DNA from 3 places in the Ectobacillus sp. OTK genome. Region 2 is predicted to be linked to each of the others. Evidence: riboswitches for the same ligand, from Rfam matches in the RefSeq annotation. Region 2 holds a riboswitch; each other region holds the start of a gene.

Region 1 (7,163 bases), 300 kb from region 2:
CGCTTTAAAAGTCTGCTAATGCTTATTGAGATTCCGCCTGCACTTTAAAGAAAATATTTCAATTTAGCTAGTCTATCCTCATATTTATTTACTATTAAAAACAAACCATGTACAATGACAATATCTGGATTGTGATAGGGGTGAAGCGAAATGTATTGGACTCCCTTATTTGAAAACGATGTGCCAGCAGCACTTCTCCGTCCTTAATGGAGCAGAAGTGACTGCATCTCTCCGTTAGGGGCATTCTCGACCTAATCTTAAAAACGGAGGGCATAAGCATGAAAAATACCTTGTTAGGTTCTATATATTTAACTTTGGCCGCCAGCATTTGGGGCGGTATGTATGTCGTTGTTAAGGTTGTAGTATCGGTCATACCGCCATTGGAGCTAGTATGGATGCGCTATTTGGTGGCTATTATCGCACTTTTCATTATCGGCTTGCTAACGCGGCAATCATGGCGGATTCATAGACGGGACCTTCCATTAATCATAGCCATTGGACTCATCGGCAACACGATTTCCATCGTCACTCAGGAAATCGGAACCAAATTATCCTCGGCACAAATGGGGGCAATTATCACCTCCTCGACACCAGCATTTATGGTTATTTTTGCCCGTCTTCTATTAAAAGAGCAGTTGAATATGAAAAAGGGATTGTCTGTTTGCTTAGCAACAGCAGGGGTATTGCTTATTGTTGGGAATAGTCATACGGATATGTCCAACCAGCTTGGCGGTATTTCGCTGCTTGTTGCTGCTTTAACATGGGCTCTTATGTCTGTCCTGGTAAAACGTGTTCCAGGTCATTACTCGCAAATTGTGGTGACGGCCTATTCAGCCTTAGTTGCCATAGTGTCGCTGACTCCTTTTGTTTTGGGGCGATTACACGAAATACCTATCCACCAGCTGGCTCATCCGGCTATTTGGGGCGGAGTCTTGTATTTGGGTATTGTTTCGACGGCTGGCGGATTTCTGCTTTGGAATCGAGGGCTCCAGCTGCTTGAGGCATCAAGCGGCGGGTTATTTTTCTTTTTTCAACCCTTAGTTGGAGCATTGCTCGGATGGCTTATTCTAGAAGAGAATATAGGCGGAACGTTTTGGATAGGGTCTATCCTAATTCTTAGCGGTGTTTTAATGGTGGTAAGGGAACCAAAACAGAGTCATGCAGGGCAAGTTAATAGAATATGAGTATTTCGTCAAAATAGAGTAACGGCAGGGAGGCTTCTCCCTGCCGTTTTCTTGTTGTGATCAATCTAATATGATGACAGCCTCCTGCATGGTGATAACAAACTCTATTATATCAACTAATTGTAATATTTTACCCTATACTAAAACCCGGTAAATTACTATAATTAGATTAAGGGCAAACCTTGTGAAAGCTTGGGACGCAAAACTTTAGGGGCTAAAATAGCGAATGCTATCAAGCCAGCCAGTTGCCGTTCACAGGAAAAAAATTAGAGGAGTGAATGTACATGAAAAAGGTAGTTGTAGGAGCATTAGCCGCGTCATTGATATTTTCTCAAGGGCTAGGTGTTGCTGATGCCAAAGGGAAAGATCAAAAAAATGCCGCGAAGGTCGACAAAGATAAGAATGGGATTCCTGACGATTGGCAAAAGAAATATCATTTAGGATACGGAAAGTATGTTGCAGCAAAGGATAACGATAAGGATGGATTAAATAATCTTGAGGAGTATCAATTAAACCTAAATCCAATATCAAAAAATACAGATAAAGACAAATTGTCTGATGGACAAGAGGATAATGACAAGGACCAATTAACAAATCTGCAGGAAATCGAAGCGGATTTAAGCCCATTAAAAGCCGATACCGATAAAGATGGGGTTAAAGATGCAGAAGAAGACAATGACTCCGATGAGTTAAACACAAAAGAGGAATTCGTAGTAGGAACGGATCCTATTAATAGTGACTCAGATAAGGACGGCCTAGTTGATGGCGAAGAAGATAAAGATACAGATAAACTAGAAAACTCTGTTGAATTTGATCTAGGCTATAATCCGAACGATTCCGATAGTGATAATGATGGTTTACAAGATTATAAGGAAGATTCTGACGGTGATGGAGTTTCCAATAAAAATGAAGTAGAAGAGCTTGAAATAGAGCTAGTCGATGCGGCTGATCGTGAATTCGAATTGGAATATGAAATTTCAAGGGAAGGATCTGAAACCAAAATCAAGGATGAAATTGGAATCAAGGACTCTGGAACGATCGTTGAACGATTGGCTTTAACTCCAAATATGACAGATGAGGAGTTAGTTGACCAGGTGAAGCAGGTTCTTGGTACTGAGGATTTTGCAGAATTAAAAATTGAAGTTGAATTTATAGGTGGACAAGAGTTAGAAGCAGAGCATAAATCTGCAGAGGAAACTCAAGAAGACGAGGATGAAGACGAAGAGTAATTTTCTATCCGAAAAAGAAGGAAGGAGGAAGTCTCCTTCTTTTTTTTGTCTATTTGGGCAATTTTTTTTAAGTATAGGTATGTATGCTTCTTAGTGTTTTAGATAGTGTTAATCTTTCATATGGAATTGCTATGATCTTCTTGATTTGATGGGCATGTGACGGTATCCCTACATTAATTTTGAAATAAACATTGTTGCAATTCCAAAATAAATCAGTAGTGATAAAATATCATTCAATGTTGTAATCAATGGACCAGAAGCCACTGCTGGATCTATTTTAAATTTATATAATATAATAGGAATAATAGTTCCAGATAAAGTTCCTATTATTAAAGTCATGATTAATGAACTTCCAACCACTAACCCCAAAATTGGATTCCCTTTCCAAATAAAAGCTATTATTGAAATTAATATTCCGCAGGTAATGCCTATTATCAAGCCAACTTTAAATTCCCGAAAAATGAGTCGCAAAATCATACCTTTATCGATGTCACGGGTAGTGAGTCCTCTTACTACAACAGCTAAAGATTGGGTACCTGTATTTCCGGTCATTCCTGCAATCATAGGCATAAAAAATGCTAAAGCAACTACCTTTGACAATGTTTCTTCAAAACCGCTAATGATGGTTCCTGATACTACTCCGATAAATAAAAGTAAAATTAACCAGGGGAGACGGCGATATGCAGCAACAAGTGCCTTTGTATCAAAGTCTATTGCTTTTCCAGATGCCGAAAGTTTTTCAATATCTTCATTCGCTTCCTTAATGAAAACATCAATAATATCGTCAACCGTTACAATTCCCACAAGCTCATTGTTGTTCTCAACAACAGGAACTGCTAAAAAGTCATAACGTTCAATTACACGAGCTACTTCTTCTTGGTCCGCATTAGCAGAAACAGAAATCACACGGCTGTACATAACATCCTGAATTTTATCCGTTTCATCTGCTAAAATTATATCTCGGTAAGATACAACTCCGACAAGTTTCTTATCGTTATCAATCACATATACATAGTTTATGGTTTCAGAGAATTCAGCAAATATTTTGAGTTTATCGACTGTTTCCCGAATTGTATAATGTTGAGGAATCCATACAAAACGATTTGTCATTAATCGTCCTGCTGTCTCAGGAGGGTAGTTCATGATATTTTGAACGATTTGAGCTTCTTCTTGTTTCATTCCAGAAAGAAACTCCTCTATTTTATCAGGAGATAGGTTCTCAAGCAGTGAGGCTAAATCGTCATTTTCCATTAAGTCCATAACTTGTCCTGATTTTTCAATCCCTAATTTAGTGAGAACTTTTAACTGAATTTCATTTTCAAGTTCCTGAATTAGCTCAGCAATTTGTTCGGAAGAAAGAAACAATAAAAAACGCGTATGATGTTTTTCCGGAAGGTTTTCAAAACATCGTGCTATATCATAAGGTTGCAGCTCTTCCAATATTGTCTGGAATTCTTTCTTTTTCCCTTCTTTTAGTGCCTTTATAATTTGAAGAGTTAATTGGTCCTCTTTCATATTTCTAACCACCAATCCCTTTTAAGTAAATAAAATACGAGCCCCTCAAACAGTAATAAAAAACATTCAAACTGCCTTTTCTTATTATTCCTACAATCCATTGCAAAGTAAGAGGGAACTAAAAAGAACAGGGGAACCAGTAAGCCAAACAAGTATTCTTAACCCCAATATATAATAATGATTCCTGATATTCAAATGCAAAAAATAAGGTTAACGTGACATCCGCGCCAATGGGAAGTGTTCCGGCCGGAATTTGCTTTTTATAATATTGGTTGCTATATTTGCCTAAGGGAATTTGGAAAAAAAGATGTGGAGGTATAAGCACTTGATTCGTGTATTAGCTGTTACGCATGATCATCAAATTTTAAGCGATTTAGGGTTAGACATTCTTAAAAGAAATGATATCAAGTGGTACTGGGTAGATTTTAACATGCCAACAGAAGAAGAAGCACAATTATTAGATACATATTTTCAATTCCACCCATTAGCTATTGAAGATTGTCTTCATCATTTACAGCGGGCAAAGTTGGAGTATTATGATGATTACAGCTTTTTAGTGGTTCACGCAATCAATGATAGTACATTGGAAACGAGTGAAGTGGATTTATTTATAGGAAAGAATTTTATTGTTTCTTTCCACTTTGATGAATTACATGAAGTCGAATCTGCTTGGGAATACTTTCGGCACTTAAAAGATATAAAGAAAAAAGGACCAACGGACGCAGCACATAAAGTTATGGACAAACTGGTAGATACGTATTTTCCTATTGTTTACGCCATTGAAGAGCGGATTCAAGGTCTGGAAAGACATGGGCGAAGGGGTGCCATGTCTGCTTTGATTAATGAAACTTTTATTATAAGAGGAGATTTATTGCATCTTCATCATACAATTACTCCAATGCGTGAGCTGTTATATCGTATACTTGAATCAGAACGTATTCCGATTCAACCAAATAGGAGAGCATATTTCCGAGATATTCATGATCACCTGATAAAGTTAGGGCAATTGATTGAGACAAACAGAGCCATCACCTCGGAAATTCGGGATAATTACCTTTCTTTGAACTCTTATTACATGAACAGCATTATGAAAACATTAACAGTGATTACAACCATTTTTATGCCGCTGACGTTCATTGCAGGAATCTATGGAATGAATTTTGAGAATATGCCGGAGTTAACTTGGGAGTACGGCTATTTTGTTGTATTAGGTATTATGGGGGCAATAGGAGTTGGAATGGTTTTTTGGTTTAGGAAAAAGGGCTGGTTTAAAAGTTAATCATATATTAAGAAGGCAGGGGTCATGCCGACTCCAAACCAAGCTAGTCTAATTATGTGTCCCCTATACGGGAAATACGCTATCCTTTTCGCAGAATTACGAAAAAGGATAGCGTTTTTTAGTGGATCATTTATGGAGATAATCGTTTTAAAATAGTTGTCTTATTCTTTTCAGTGGATTTTTTATTCAATGCCAGCAATAAGATCATTCCAATGATACAAGCAGTACCAATCCATTGAAAGAATCCAAAAGGTGCCTGCAGCCAAACGACTGTTGTTAGAACTGCTGCCAGCGGCTCTAAACTGCCAAGAAGGCTTGTTTCTTTGGGTGAAAGGCTTTGCAGGCTTTCTATATAAAACCAAAATGCGATCATTGTACCGAATATAATAACAAATATTAAATATAGATAAGTTTCTGCCGTTAAACTTGCGAAGTCTAGCTGCCAAGGCGGATGGATAAAGCTTAATGCAGAACCGCCGATCACCATCGCCCAACCAACAATGACAAGAGAGTCATATTGTTTCAGCAGAGAAACAACCTGTAAAGTATAAAATGCTAACGCCAATCCAGATAAGACACCCCAGATGATTGCAAGTGCCGGCACAGATAGTTGAGATATTGATCCATTTGTTAGCAGGAAAAAGCAGCCGATCAAAGCAAGCGAAACGGTTAAAACATCTTGCCGTGTTAAAAGAGCCTGTTTGCGTAGAACGGAGTAAATGATAATCATGACAGGCGCTAAATATTGTAATAGCGTCGCAACGGCGGCATTGCCGTGTTTGATGGATGCCATATAAGTATATTGAACTGCAAGCATGCCCAGCAATCCAAAGATAACCAGTTGAACAGCTGTCCTTCTGTTTTGCCAGACACTAAGTATCTGAGAACGGCCTTTCTTAAAAAATTGAACGGTTAAAAGTAAAAAGCCAGCTATGAGCAATCGTGTTGTTACGAGCCAATTTACATCAATTACAGATTGTTGAAAGAGTTTTTTTGCAACTGTGCCTCCAATCCCCCAAAATATCGCTCCTGTTATGACGAGAAATAAACCTGTTCTTCTAGCATGTTTATTCATGATTGATTTTCCACCCCGCATATAATAATAGTGTTATGATAAGTGGAAAACAGTATGAAAAATACTTAAATTGAACGAAAAAATATCAATATATTGAGGTGGTACTTTGCAGATTAAAGATTTCATGATTGATCAAAGTTTAAAAGAGCTGACTGAACATCGCACAGTCACGTTGCCGGTTGCCTGTTATGAAACAACCATTAGGCAAAATATACATGGCTATATCCCTCTTCATTGGCACGATGAGATTCAATTTGTTTTTATCTTAGAAGGGGAAGCAAATTTTCAAATTAATGAAGAGAAACTAGTGGTTCAAAAAGGGGACGGTCTTTTTATAAATAGCGGCTGCCTGCACATGGCAGAAGATAAGAATTCGTTAGGCTGTGTCTATATCTGTTTAAATGTTTCGCCGCATTTCGTTTTACCGCCAGAACTCTATACGACCTATGTATATCCCTATATCCAAGCTACTAATTTACCTTACTTATATATAGATGCGAACCAATCTTGGGGGGGAAATATTTTAGGTGCTATTGTAAAAATTAATCAATGGATTCAGCAAAAGACACCATACTATGAAATTGACATTACTGTACAGCTTATGTTCATATGGCAAAACTTAATCATTAGTGGTTTTCACTTAGAATACGACCAGACAGAGATGCTGAAGAACCATCGGATGAAGCAAATGTTGAATTGGGTACATGAGCATTACGCTGAAAAAGTCACACTAGATGATATTGCAAAAGCGGGACAGCTGAGCCGTTCTGAATGCTGCCGCTACTTTAAACGAATGCTAAAGACAACACCTTTAAGCTACGTCACTGACTATCGGATTCAAAAAAGCTTGCTCTTACTGCAGCAAACGGAATCAAATGTGA
Region 2 (7,163 bases):
CTAGTGGATGTTGAAGTGGGTATCCTCATAATACGTGGTCCATATTGGATTCCTTTACTGATTACCCAGTTTTACAATTTGGCAACCACTATAGCTGCGATAATTTTCATGAGAAAGTTGTCTAGGAGAATTCATATAGAAGGAGAAAACAATGAAAATGATCGAGGAGATGTTTCATAATTTTTATAATCCCATAAAGCCTGTTACCTTTGATAAAAATGAGATGTACACCTTAGTAATTACCATTTTAACTGTAGGTCTAGCTCTTTATATTTATAAAAAGCACCGTATAATGAGATTAACTGAAGCGTTAGCGCTAATTTTATTTAATGTATACCTTACTTCTTTACTTGAGTTTATATTGGCAATAAAACCAGTTGATTTATATGATACCATTGATCGAAACAACGGTGAATTGTTTGATTTCCTCTTAGAGGTAGTAACCTATCCTGTAACGATCTATATATTTATGCACTTTTTCTTAGTTTGGAAGATGAAAAAGTCTAATTTTGTTATCCTCGGAACCGCTGTACTTGTCCTAATGGAATGGATTTCTGAACAATATTTTTCGTTATTTACTTACAAAGGCTGGAAGCTGCTGTACAGCATTTTCTTCTATATATGTATTCTTACAGTTAACGTTAACCTGATGAGTTGGATACACAAGAAAGCGACGATTTCTAATTAATGTAAAAATAGGTGTGCTCTATTTTTAAATATTTATAAAAACCGCCTGTTAACATGTAACGATGAAACGTACGATAAATGAATGAGGTTCTCTAATATAATCACATGATAATTAGAGAATGAATTTAACCTAGAAGAGAAGTACAGGATAACTTCTCTTTTTTTGGTTTATATATACATAAGATCAAGAATGAAGAAGAAATAGTTGATTTCCCAATAATGAATAGCGCACCCTTTATATGTAAGGGAATGCGCAAATGAAATGAATCAATCTGTATCATGTATTGAGATTTGTCCTAAATCCAAGTTTTTCTAATAGATAGTAATCATCTATATATATTATACTTAATCTATATAGATTATATTTAAAATGGGGTGGTATCAAATAAACTGTTCTTGAACATAATCAGAAAACTGGATTGAGACCAAAAATTATTTTATTTAAAAAGTGAAAAGGGCAAATCATGGGAAACTGTGAGACGCAAAGCTATGGGCCTGAACCACATAAGATTAAATGTGGATGGCAGCCGGTTACCACAAGAAGTCATAGGTAAACGTTTCTATGAACCTTCTTCGGGTTCTTTTTTATTTGCCTTTTTTACACGAAAGGTAGGACCATTGTATGGTTAAAAAAATGTTTAGTATTCAGGCTTTTTTAGTAGTGATGATGCTTATGTACCAATTGGTTTTTCCGATTGGACAAACAATCGTATCTGCTAACAGCAGTATGCTGCCTCCTAGTAATCTAGCTTTTCAATCAATAACACCTGATGATGGAAAGCTGACATGGAGTGCAGTATTTGGAGCAACTGGATATAAGGTTTATGAAATTAAGGACGGGCAGATCATTCTGCTAGGAAGTACAACGGCAATAAGCTACAGCCTAAATGATCTTCCAGAAGGATTCCATAAATATGTTGTTTCAACTTTAACCAGTGAAGGGGAATCTGGTCCTTCTGCACCGGTAAATGCAGAAATTGTTTACCCTGAAATGCAGGCACCGTCAGCACTAAAGGGAACTATCCAAAATGGTAACGATATTGTTCTTAGCTGGGGCTCATCCCAATATGCTCAAAAGTACAATATTTATCAAATTTCAGGATCAGGGGAAAGAACACTTTTAACATCAACCACAGCAACAACTTACATCAAAGTAAATTCAGCAGAAGGCTTATATACCTACTCTGTCTCTGCCTATCATGCTCTTTACGGGGAATCCCCTGATGCTGCCCCTGTCAAAGTAGAAGTAACCCATCCGGAGATGAAGCAGCCGTCAAATCTTTCCTTTACAATTACAAATGGCACGGATGTTAATTTAAAATGGCAGGCTGCAGATTACGCCACTAGCTATAGGATCTATGAGGATATTGACGGACAGCTTGAATTGAAAAAGACAGTAACCGGAACAAGTGTTACGTTCAGCAACTTACCGGCGGGGGACTATACTTATAAGGTTTATTCCTATAGTGACCGTTTTGGACAATCTACAGAAGGCAGCCAAGTTTCCTTAACGATAGGTCCAATTGTTATGGCACCGCCAAGTAACGTAACTTATAAAATTCAAAACATAAATGATGTAGTTTTGAATTGGGAAGCCGCCCCATATGCAACCGGGTATAAAGTTTACGAATTGAATAATGGAGAAAGAACTTTAAAAAGCACAGTAACAGGAAAAACAGTCACGTACTCAATGCTTAAAGCCGGTAATTACGAATATGAAGTTCATTCCTATAGTGACCGTTTTGGGGAGTCTGAAGCAGGGTCTAAAGTATCCTTTAGCATTGATACTGTAAAGATCTATCCTCCTGAAGAACTTTCTTATAAAATTCAAAACGGAAATGACATTGTTTTAAATTGGAGTACTTCGGAGAATGCTGTAAATTATAAAGTCTATCAAATAATTGATGGACAAAAAGTCTTGAAAAATACAGTAACAGGAACATCTGTAACCTTTACCAATATGCCAGCGGGAAATTATCAATTTGAAGTTCATGCAAATAGTACCCGTTTTGGAGAATCAGAGGATGCAGCACAAGTTTCTTTTACTCTTGAGCAAATCAGTTTGAGTGCACCAGAAAGTGCTAAATACGAAATTAAGAATGGGAATGATATTGTTCTCAACTGGGATTCTGTAGGGTATGCAACAAGCTATAAAGTCTATCAAGTTATCGATGGGAAGAAAGTATTAAAAGCAACAGTATCAAATCCTACTGTCACACTCACTAACCTCTCAGAAGGAGATACTATATACGAAATTTATTCTTATAGCAGTCGTTTTGGTGAATCAGAAAAGGGAACCAGTGTTAAAATTTCCTTAGTTTATCCAAAGATGGCTCCGCCGGCAAATGTTATTCAAACTACTATAAGCCCAACTTCTTTCACATTAAGCTGGAATTCTGTTGAATATGCAACAAGTTATAAAGTCTACCAAATTGTGGGTGGGCAGAAAGTGTTGAAAAATAATGTAACAGGTACAACTGCTTCTTACTCTAATGTGCAGCCAGGTGTTTATAAATATGAGATTTACTCTTATTCCACTCGTTTTGGTGAATCAAAAGAAGGTACTCCTATAGAAGTAACCTTAAGTAGCCAGACATTATCAGCACCTGAGAATGTATATTATAGTATTTCAAATGGAAATAACCTTACATTGAAATGGGGCTCTGTACAATACGCCGCTAGCTATAATATTTATCAAGTAATCGCTGGGGTAGAAGTATTAAAACGTACAGTTACAAGTACAAATACAACTTTTGTAGATATGCCGGAAGGGGAGTTCAATTTTGTAATCAGAGCTTACTCACTCCTTTTAGGGGAGTCCCCTAATGAAGCAGAAGTAAAGGGCTCCATAGACTTCCCTGTTATGGCAAAGCCGCAAAATTTGACGCACAGCATTCCAAATGGAAATGATATAACGTTAAGCTGGGACGTAGTACCTTATGCCACAGCTTACAAGATCTATCAAGTTGTTGATGGAGAGAAGGTTTTAAAAAAGACAGCAATGGGAACTCCAACCACATTTACAAATATGCCGGAGGGTAATTACCAATATGTGGTGCATTCCTACAGTGATCGCTTTGGCGAGTCTCCAGAAGGGAGCACACTGGAGTTTAATCTAACTTGGCCGATCATGCAGGCTCCAGGTAATCTTACAAAAACGATTACAAACGGTAATGATATAGTCTTAAAATGGAATTCATCTGCTTATGCAAAGGAGTATAGAGTCTATCAGATTGTCGATGGACAAAAGATTTTAAAACAGACAGTAACGGGGACCACAGCTATATTCACAAATATGCCAGAAGGTGATTATGAATATGTGGTGCACTCTTACAGCGGCCGCTTTGGCGAGTCTCCGGAGGGCAGCGCACTGGAGTTTAACCTAACTTGGCCAATCATGCAGGCCCCAACTGTAAGTGGAAGTATCTTTAATGCTAATAATATTAACCTTACCTGGAAGGCTGTAACATGGGCAGATGGATATCGGGTTTACAAGATGAATGGCGATAATAGGGAATTAATTTACAAAGGATCTGCCTTAAGCTATAAAGTTTATAATTTAACGGAGGATATCCATTCGTTTGAAGTAACAGCATATAGTAACCGCTTTGGCGAGTCGGTTCCATCTGAACGCTTTGATCAAAAGATTGTGTATCCTATTATGGAATCACCAACCGTTTCCCTGAAATTATTAAGTGGAACAAGTGCACGAATTTCATGGGATTTTGTCACATATGCAAATGGTTACAATGTATATGAAATTATTGAAGGAAAACCAGTTCTTTTGGTTAAGAACCTGAACAATCTATCATACGAGGTTCAAAACCTTTCGTACGCAAATCATGAATATTATGTGACAGCTTACAGTAACTCATTTGGGGAATCTAAACCATCAGAGACCGTAATTGCTAAATTAATTATTGATACTCAGGCGCCGGAAACAAAAATGAATGCACCGGCACAATGGGTTAATGAAAATCAATTGATTACACTTGAAGCAACAGATAATGAAGCAGGAGTAGCCAAAACGTATTATTCCATTAACGGCTCAGAATATGTAGAGGGTACCTCCTTTGTAATAGAGAAGGAAGGAATTAATAAGATTTCCTATTACTCTATCGATAAAGCAGGCAACAAAGAGGAAGTTAAAACGGCAGAGGTAAAAATTGATAAAACTGCGCCTAATACTTCATCTAGTGCCCCGGAAACATGGGTAAATGAGGATGTAACGGTAGTTTTAACAGCAGAAGATGAAAACAGCGGGGTAGCAAAGACGTATTATTCCATTAACGGTTCAGAATATACAGAGGGAATCTCCTTTGTGGTAGAGAAAGAAGGAATCAATAAGATTTCCTATTACTCGGTTGATACAGCAGGCAACAAAGAGGAAGTTAAAACGGCAGAGGTAAAAATTGATAAAACTGCGCCAAATACTTCATCTAGTGTCCCGGAAACATGGGTAAATGAGGATGTAACGGTAGTTTTAACAGCAGAAGATGAAAACAGCGGGGTAGCAAAGACGTATTATTCCATTAACGGCTCAGAATATACAGAGGGAACCTCCTTTGTGGTAGAGAAAGAAGGAATCAATAAGATTGCTTATTACTCGGTTGATACAGCAGGCAACAAAGAGGAAGTTAAAACGGCAGAGGTAAAAATTGATAAAACTGCGCCAAATACTTCATCTAGTGCCCCGGAAACATGGGTAAATGAGGATGTAACGGTAGTTTTAACAGCAGAAGATGAAAACAGCGGGGTAGCAAAGACGTATTATTCCATTAACGGCTCAGAATATACAGAGGGAACCTCCTTTGTGGTAGAGAAAGAAGGAATCAATAAGATTGCTTATTACTCGGTTGATACAGCAGGCAACAAAGAGGAAGTTAAAACGGCAGAAGTAAAAATTGATAAAACTGCGCCAAATACTTCATCTAGTGTCCCGGAAACATGGGTAAATAAGGATGTAACGGTAGTTTTAACAGCAGAAGATGAAAACAGCGGAGTAGCAAAGACGTATTATTCCATTAACGGCTCGGAATATATAGAGGGAATCTCCTTTGTGGTAGAGAAAGAAGGAATCAATAAGATTTCCTATTACTCGGTTGATACAGCAGGCAACAAAGAGGAAGTTAAAACAGCAGAGGTAAAAATTGATAAAACTGCGCCAACAGTTTCTGTTCAACTAGAAGGAGAATATGAGCTTGGTGCGAATTTTACATTGAATTACTATGCGGATGATAACCTTTCAGGGATAGCTGTAGAAGAAGTTACACTTAATGGTAATTCTTATAAAAAAGGTGACCAGATTACTTTAGATCAACCAGGTGAGTATAAGCTTAGCATTAAAGTGACAGATGCTGTCGGGCTGTCAACTGTGGTAGAAAAAACATTTACCGTCTATATTCCGGTTACCCTTGAGATATTGCCAAAAGTGATTAAAGGGAATAAAGGAATCTTTACTGTGAAAGCAACATTACCAGTGGAATATCAATCGTTTTTATTTGATGTTTCCTCTGTAATGTTAAATGGGGTATCAGCTGCAGCTGGTAATAAAGGTCTACAAAATCAAGCTGAAAAAGGCCATTTTAAATTTAATCGCGAAGAATTTGTTTGGACTACAGGTGAAGTGAATCTTGAATTCCGAGGATATATAGATAATCAATTTTTAGTGGTTGGTAAGACCACGGTTGAAGTCAAAAAATAATCTAAACGAAAAAGGACGTCTCATGTGAGATGTCCTTTTTCTCTTTGTGATCATGTTTATTGCAGGCCAATGATTTCAGTTTGTGCTTATAAATCAAAATACAAATGACTTTCTGACATAGAAAGACAAACATCTAAATAAGATGAGAGAAGGAAATAAATGATTTTTAAATCTTATAAGGAGGTGAACAAGATATCGCAAGCCAGAGTAGACAATGGAATCTTTGATTTGCATATCAAGGCAACCTTCCAGGCGCTTGTTCATGCAATTATCCCCAATCCTCTTTTGACTGCGGCATCAGGAGCTGTACAAGGGACAGGGGTGCTGGATTTAAAGGTTTATGAGTATATCATTTGGACATTAGAGCATTCCCTAACCAATCCAATAAAACTGCAACTAAATCTAATTAATACCTCAATGTCAAAATCAACAGTACAATTGCTAGATGCTGCAGCTATTCAATTAATCCGGTCGGGTCAGGTAAAATACCCTCTCAATATTTGGGCATTTCCTGGAGGCGGGGCATTTGCAGCCCTTTTACGAGGTGACCGATTAAGAGCAATGGACCTTTTAGAGCAGCTTAAAATCGATCTCGGAAGCTTACCTGCACCTTATCAAAATAACCCAGGACTTATTCGTAATATGATAGACGCACTAAGCCAGCTTACCATGTTCGGTTATCATTCAGAATGGGCTGCGTATGGAACAACACGTCTGTTGCCGCCTGATTATAGGAGAGTAGAGTATTTTCCGCTTGGCTGGATTCAATCTG
Region 3 (7,163 bases), 2.3 Mb from region 2:
TAAATACATTTTCTTTTCTGAATATTATACCAAACGGAAATCGATTCCAATAAATTTACTGAATTGTAAAATATTTGAAAACGTTTTATGTCGATGATTTTTTGTAACAATATTTTAATGTGACATATGTAAAAAGAACTCGTCTCTTATGATGCGAGTTCTTTTTACATATGTCACGGTGTCAAGTTGTGTCAGTGTCCTAATCCGTTTTCAGGAACTTGAGGTGATGGTTACGGAAGTTATAATTTACAAAAAGAAAAAGACCACAATAAAATGGTCTTTGGCTGCTTATTCAAATACAGGCCGCATGAAACTTCTTTCGTAGCTGAGAATACACTTTGTTTCTTCGGCAAACTTGTACGCTGCTTGGCATTCTTCATCCTCTGCCATTTTCAAGCGGTACTCTTCGTATGCTGTCAGGCTTGGAAATGTGAAGAGAGCATATGCTATGTTATTTGCGCCTTCATGCGGGAGGTAGTAGCCTTGATGTGTGCCTCCTAACTTATTTACCAATCGAATCCACATCTTACCGTATTGTTCAAATTCATTGACTTTGTAAGGATCAATCACATACTTCAAATAACATGTAACCATTTTAAACCTCCATAATATGTATTTGTGATGCTATGTAGCAAACCTCTCCTCATTTTGGAGAAGGGCTTGTTCTCCAATTATTACGTGGTGATCAAGAGATTCAAGATAAAAAGACCGCCGAAGATGCTGCAAAGAATTGCGATGCGGGCTGCTTTACTTTAACAAATATGACATGGGGGTAAATCTAATACCATTCACTGTCTGTTCTTTGTCTGTATCAATAAAACCAAGACGATGATAAAATTCTATTGCATATGGAGATGAATTAACTGTAATCTTGCTAATATGATTCTGGCTTTTACAACTCTCTTCAACTGTTTGAAATAAACTTCTTGCGATACCTCGCCTATGATACTCTTTTTTTACAAACAGCATGCATATATGATTAATTTCTCTAGTTGCTATTACCCCTGTTAAATTATCATTAGCTATGCATCCCCAAAAGAATAACTCTCCTTTATCAAAATTTTCAATGGTAGAATTGTATGATATAAATTTCCTGAATTGTTCAATGCCTTCTTGTGAGTAATCAGGTGCTTCGAATTCTAGAAAAACTGTCCATACTAAATCAAGGGCATTTCTGATATCATTTTTCTGCAACTTTATAATTTCCACACAAATCCACCTGCCTAATAAAATATATTACTTGGCATTTATTACTAAATTGCAGCCTATTAATGATTAGATTATATTTTCTTTTTATTGAACACTGCTTATGTCATTTATAAATTAATTTATATTGATTACAAGGCGGTGATTTAAAGGCATCTAAGGAATTGATATGTTGTTATGCCTCGTATAATGTCAGTATTGATTAGATCAATATCCTGTATGGTTACCATTTATAATATGTTTTCAAAAGGGAGAATTTCAGGAAGGTTTTATGTTAACTAATTATATAAAATATACCAAACACCCTCTTGTTGGTAAAGCAGATAAGAAGGTGTTTAACATTATGGGAAAATTTCAAACTTCAAAGTGTTTGGCCATTATCAATTGTAAAAACTTGGCCTGTGACAGATTCTTGAGTTAATTGAAAAAGAATAGCCTCTGCAATATCATCTGGTGTTGAAATTCTCTTAAGCGGTAAATTGCCCGCAAGTTGATACATCTTTTCTTCATTACCAGACCACCACCTTGTATCAACTGCACCAGGAGATATACTATTCACTCTGATATAAGGTGCCAATGCGATAGCTAATGACCTTGTCATTGTGTGAATTGCTGATTTTGTTGCTGCATATGGGATGGATGAGCCTATTCCGGTCATTCCTGCCACGCTGCCCATATTAACAATCACACCTGATTGCTGCTTCTTCATATGAGGGACAACAGCCTTTACGCAATGAAACATCCCTTTCACATTTACGCTGAAAAGGGAATCCCACACTTCATCTGTTACGGCGTCTAAGTCATCCATATCTATTTGAGCTGTAATACTTGCATTGTTTACTAAACCATCGACTGTCCCGAAAGATGTAACAGTATGGGATACTAAATCATTCACTTCTTTTTCTATCGCTACATTCGCTCTATAAGCGAATGCTGTTCCTCCTAGCTGTGTAATCTTATTAACGGCTTCGTTAGCTTCTTTTTCAGATCGGCTATAATTAATAACAACTTTTGCACCTTCAGCTGCTAATTTCAAAGCTGTTGCTCTTCCAACACCAGTACCACCGCCGGTTATTATGAACACCTTATCTCTTAATTCCATGTTAAGTCCCCCTTACTTTATTTGATTTAATATGTTCTATTATATTTTTATGAGTATGAAGAGTATAATACTGAATAATGAAGAAGGTATCATTTTAAATGATATCAGTGAGAGGGATGTTATTGTTGGAAAGTCATGACTTGTGGATTTTTAAACATGTTGCAGAATTACAATCAGTATCTAAAGCTGCTGAAAAATTGGGCTATGTACAACCTAATGTCAGTCAGCGAATTAAGAGTTTGGAAGAGGAACTAGGTGTCAGATTATTTACGCGTAATAATAGAGGAGTAACATTAACCGAGAAGGGAAAAATTTTATTAGAGTATACAAATCAAATTATATTATTAATGGATGAAGCCAAGTTCTTAGTTAATCCTAAAAAATGGAGGGGATCTTTAACAATAGGAGCATCCCAAACGATTTCTGCAGTTAGAATTCCTCAGCTGTTTTCTTCTTTTTTTAGGGAACATAAAAATATTGATGTAAAAGTAAGAACAAATGATAAACAAACGTTACAAGAAATGCTTTCCTATGGGGAACTTGATGGTGTTTTTATAAATGGTGTGTATAACTGCTCGCAGTTCGAAACCGTTTATAGTTATTTCGAGAAAATCGTACTTATTTCATCTAAACATAGGCATTTTGAAAAGCAACATGACCAAACGTTAATTGTTAATAGTGATACTAATTGCATATATAGAAATAAAATGTTGGATTTTTCCAGGGAGAATAACTTCCATGATCCGGTTATCATAGAGTTTGATTCGCTTGAATCCATTCTGCAAGCGGTTCACGATGGACTTGGTATCAGTATAATGCCGGCAGACGTGGCAAATAGCCGAAAAGAAATACAAGCAATTCAATATAAAGAACTGTCTGAAACAATCAAGATAGATTTTATAATCAAACAAAGAAAACAGCAACCGCAAAGTCTGCAAAAATTTATTCGTTTTTTGCAGAGAACATAATTCAATAATACTTATTGTGCAGCTCAACATGGAACCAATGAGGCAATTTCGGGGAAGAAGAAAATCAAATAGCATAGCCAACAAAAAAAGAAAGCAAACTAAAATCGTGGATGCTGATAATGAAAAAATATCACTACGATATTTTTTTACATGGTGTATTTATAATGTCCGGCATCTTTCAAGGAGTAACTAAATCAAACTATAAGGGTGGTGAAAAAATGGCTAAAAATAAGAATAACCAATTTAAGAGCAATAAAAGTGCTCCACCAAAAGCAGATGTAGAATTTGCGGGAGAAAATGGACTTGAAAAAATAGCATTAAGAGCTCAAAAAAGGCCAAAATAAGTAAACAATACGGGACAGTTAACCTGTCCCTCTACCCCTTAAAATTAATCGGATGTTTTTAGGGATACTAAAAGTAGAACGTCATAAGGCGGTCTTTTTATTTTAGGTAAATATGTGGAACTCACGGATGCTTGAGTTGAAGAATGGGGATTGCTGCGGCGATCCCTTTTTCTTATTGAAGTAACGGGGGAGGTTAGTGCAATAAAAATGATAAAATGAAAGAAATGACAAGATTATTAAAGGAGATTAATAATGAATATTAGAAAACTCAACAAAGGTGAAAAACCTCCAATGGAGTTGTTATTATTGACTGACCTTCGAAAGAGATTGTTGAGGAATATGTTAATAGAGACGAATGTTTTGTAGCTGAAAGTGAACAGCAAATTGTCGGGATTTATGTACTGCTTCCAACAAGACCTGAGACAGTGGAGTTGGTGAATGTTGCAGTTATAGAAGAGCAGCATGGCAGAGGGATAGGGAAAAGGTTAGTAATGAATGCAGTGTCGACAGACGAATAGAATCCGCTTAGGGGCCTAGATTATAAAGATAAGCGTCAAATAATCCCCACCTATATAATCAGGAAGGGATTATTTGATACTTACGGCTATGTGATCGCTTGTTGCTAATTTTACGCCCAGTTCAAAATACAAAACCACCTAACAGTAGATCGTTTTGTACTTTATTATGGTTTTATTCTTTACCTATAGAGAGTTTTATAGAAACCCTACTTTTTGTTGGATTTTTTTGTACTTTTATTTGCTAATTCAGCCTTTTTAGCTAATTCAGCCTTTTTAGCTAATTCAGCCTTTTTAGCTAATTCAGATTTTTTAGCTAGTTCAGCCTTTTTAGCTAATTCAGCTTTTTTAGCTAGTTCAGCTTTTTTAGCTAATTCAGCCTTTTTAGCTAGTTCAGCCTTTTTAGCTAGTTCAGCCTTTTTAGCTAGTTCAGCCTTTTTAGCTAGTTCAGCCTTTTTAGCTAATTCAGCCTTTTTAGCTAATTCAGCCTTTTTAGCTAATTCAGCCTTTTTAGCTAGTTCAGCCTTTTTAGCTAGTTCAGCCTTTTTAGCTAGTTCAGCCTTTTTAGCTAGTTCAGCCTTTTTAGCTAATTCAGCCTTTTTAGCTAATTCAGCCTTTTTAGCTAATTCAGCCTTTTTAGCTAGTTCAGCCTTTTTAGCTAGTTCAGCCTTTTTAGCTAGTTCAGCCTTTTTAGCTAGTTCAGCCTTTTTAGCTAATTCAGCTTGTTTTTTGGCTAATTCAGCTTGTTTTTTGGCTAATTCAGCTTGTTTTTTGGCTAATTCAGCTTGTTTTTTAGCTAATTCAGCTTGTTTTTTAGATTTTGCTTTCTCTATAGCTTGAACGGCTTTTGGATTTTTCACATGAGTAAGTGCATTGTCTAGACCATGCTTTTTATCGATAACAGGAGTCTCTTGTTCTTGAGCAGCTTCTTCTTGTTCAGGAGTAGACTCTTGTTGTTCAGGAGTAGACTCTTGTTGTTCAGGAGTAGACTCTTGTTGTTCAGGAGTAGACTCTTCTTGTTCTTGAGCAGCCTCCTCTTGTTCAGGAGTAGACTCTTGTTGTTCAGGAGTAGACTCTTGTTGTTCAGGAGTAGACTCTTCTTGTTCTTGAGCAGCCTCCTCTTGTTCAGGAGTAGACTCTTGTTGTTCAGGAGTAGACTCTTGTTGTTCAGGAGTAGCCTCTTGTTGTTCAGGAGTAGACTCTTCTTGTTCTTGAGCAGCCTCCTCTTGTTCAGGAGTAGCCTCTTGTTGTTCAGGAGTAGACTCTTGTTGTTCAGGAGTAGACTCTTGTTGTTCAGGAGTAGACTCTTGTTGTTCAGGAGTAGACTCTTGTTGTTCAGGAGTAGACTCTTCTTGTTCAGGAGTAGACTCTTCTTGTTCAGGAGTAGACTCTTGTTGTTCAGGAGTAGACTCTTGTTGTTCAGGAGTAGACTCTTCTTGTTCAGGAGTAGACTCTTCTTGTTCAGGAGCAGCCTCCTCTTGTTCAGGAGTAGACTCTTGTTGTTCAGGAGCAGCCTCCTCTTGTTCAGGAGTAGACTCTTGTTGTTCTTGAACAAACTCTTGTTGTTCTGAAGTAGATAATTCTTCAGCACCTACCACAGAAGTTCCAACAGACAGAGCAAGAAGTAAGGATGCAAATGTTGTTTTTTTCATACGATTTTGATCTCCTTTCGGTAGCTGGCTAGCATAGTCTTCAAGACCTTAGCTCCATAGCTTTGCGTCTCCTAAGTTTCCTCAGGGTTGCCTTTTCGTTTGGATATTGTAAATTTAGTATATATTAGTATATTTAGCGCAACAATAGTAACTAATTCCTATTTTTATATTGAGAAAAATAGGAATATTAATATTTCTGCTTATTTGGATGAAAATGATAAAAAAGTAGAAAAATGGCTAAAGGCTTCTCCAAAGAGAGAGAAAATATTAGTATCAATACTAACTTTAATTGAGTATATTAATTAATATATAGCAGTATTTATCATAAGAAGTTCCGACAAATACCTTAGACGTAAAGAGATATTGTTAAGGCAAAGGGAGGGGTGTTGCCGAAGGTTATTTGTCATCACATTTATTATCCCTTTATTTATGTTACGGTGCTTGAGATAAACAAAGAATGAAATAAAAGAGAAGTTTTATTGATAAAAAAATCCGACCTTATTGTTTGGTCGGATTTTTGCTTAATTTCTCTCACTTATTTTTATATCAAATACAGTTAAACAGCAATCTTTTTAATATGTTTGCAATTCGAACATCTGTGAATATGAATTTTTTTGTACTTAGTGTCGAGCGGGCCTTCAAATAGGTACATATGACCATTCTTAAAATAACATAGAATACTTTTAAACCATTTCATAACAGGATCACTCACTTTCATATATTTGGAGGTTTTAAACATTTATTTTCTGTTTTATGGAATTTCAATGAAATTTTAGGAATTAGTTCAAATAACTTGTGAAGTTTTCTTATATAAAAACTTGCTATTAAAGAAGCTAAAAAGATAAAGTTTTTATGATAAAGCCTTTCTACTGAATGTAAGAATGTTTTCAAGGATGAATGTTCTGGCTTTTTCTGCTCCACGTTTATTAAGTTCTCTAAACAAATTTTTATAATCAGCAGCGGACAATTCGCCGCAAGCGTAACTTTTTTTGAGGTAGTCTAGTAATTCATTTACATGTAATGGTACTCGTTTTTTTACTAGTATAAATTGATGTATGAAGTCTTGTAACAACACTGTAACTCAGCTCCTGGATAGCATGTTTGATATGCAGAATCATAACATGAAATCGGTTACAATTAATTATTTTGAAAATTCTAACTTAAGACACATTTCAACATTGTTCTCGGTTTATTTCAATAAGAAGGAGCAGGTTACTCCTTAAACCACAAAAGACCGATGAAAGCCAGGAAGCGGTCTTTCATCGGTTCATCACTTAGCTAGATGTTAATAATTATCTTTTCTTTAGGAGACATTTGAATCAGTTACATTAGAAGTATTGTTAAGTTTATACGTAATGCGGCCATCAAGGGCGTCT

The links. Region 2 has a riboswitch for cyclic di-GMP ahead of AC6HZ4_RS27005 (OmpL47-type beta-barrel domain-containing protein). Riboswitches for the same ligand answer to the same signal wherever they lie in the genome.
Region 1: it holds a riboswitch for cyclic di-GMP, as region 2 does, so the genes downstream of both, AC6HZ4_RS25665 (hypothetical protein) here and AC6HZ4_RS27005 (OmpL47-type beta-barrel domain-containing protein) in region 2, are expected to answer to the same signal.
Region 3: it holds a riboswitch for cyclic di-GMP, as region 2 does, so the genes downstream of both, AC6HZ4_RS15815 (hypothetical protein) here and AC6HZ4_RS27005 (OmpL47-type beta-barrel domain-containing protein) in region 2, are expected to answer to the same signal.

Annotation. Positions count from the first base shown of each region.
Region 1 is NZ_AP048547.1:5,171,365-5,178,527, reverse strand. It holds gene AC6HZ4_RS25670 (DMT family transporter) at 279-1,184, shown strand; cyclic di-GMP riboswitch class I at 1,349-1,437, shown strand; gene AC6HZ4_RS25665 (hypothetical protein) at 1,469-2,413, shown strand; gene mgtE (magnesium transporter) at 2,582-3,928, opposite strand; gene corA (magnesium/cobalt transporter CorA) at 4,254-5,207, shown strand; gene AC6HZ4_RS25650 (DMT family transporter) at 5,338-6,282, opposite strand; gene AC6HZ4_RS25645 (helix-turn-helix domain-containing protein) at 6,389-7,163, shown strand, end outside.
Region 2 is NZ_AP048547.1:5,469,248-5,476,410, reverse strand. It holds gene AC6HZ4_RS27010 (hypothetical protein) at 152-688, shown strand; cyclic di-GMP riboswitch class I at 1,134-1,226, shown strand; gene AC6HZ4_RS27005 (OmpL47-type beta-barrel domain-containing protein) at 1,310-6,391, shown strand; gene AC6HZ4_RS27000 (hypothetical protein) at 6,551-7,163, shown strand, end outside.
Region 3 is NZ_AP048547.1:3,145,722-3,152,884, reverse strand. It holds gene AC6HZ4_RS15845 (NIPSNAP family protein) at 289-594, opposite strand; gene AC6HZ4_RS15840 (GNAT family N-acetyltransferase) at 748-1,209, opposite strand; gene AC6HZ4_RS15835 (SDR family NAD(P)-dependent oxidoreductase) at 1,568-2,308, opposite strand; gene AC6HZ4_RS15830 (LysR family transcriptional regulator) at 2,434-3,276, shown strand; gene AC6HZ4_RS15825 (hypothetical protein) at 3,396-3,620, shown strand; partial or broken gene AC6HZ4_RS15820 (GNAT family N-acetyltransferase) at 3,873-4,123, shown strand; gene AC6HZ4_RS15815 (hypothetical protein) at 4,345-5,787, opposite strand; cyclic di-GMP riboswitch class I at 5,804-5,889, opposite strand; gene AC6HZ4_RS15810 (hypothetical protein) at 5,887-6,093, shown strand; gene yppF (YppF family protein) at 6,638-6,862, opposite strand; gene dctA (C4-dicarboxylate transporter DctA) at 7,091-7,163, opposite strand, start outside.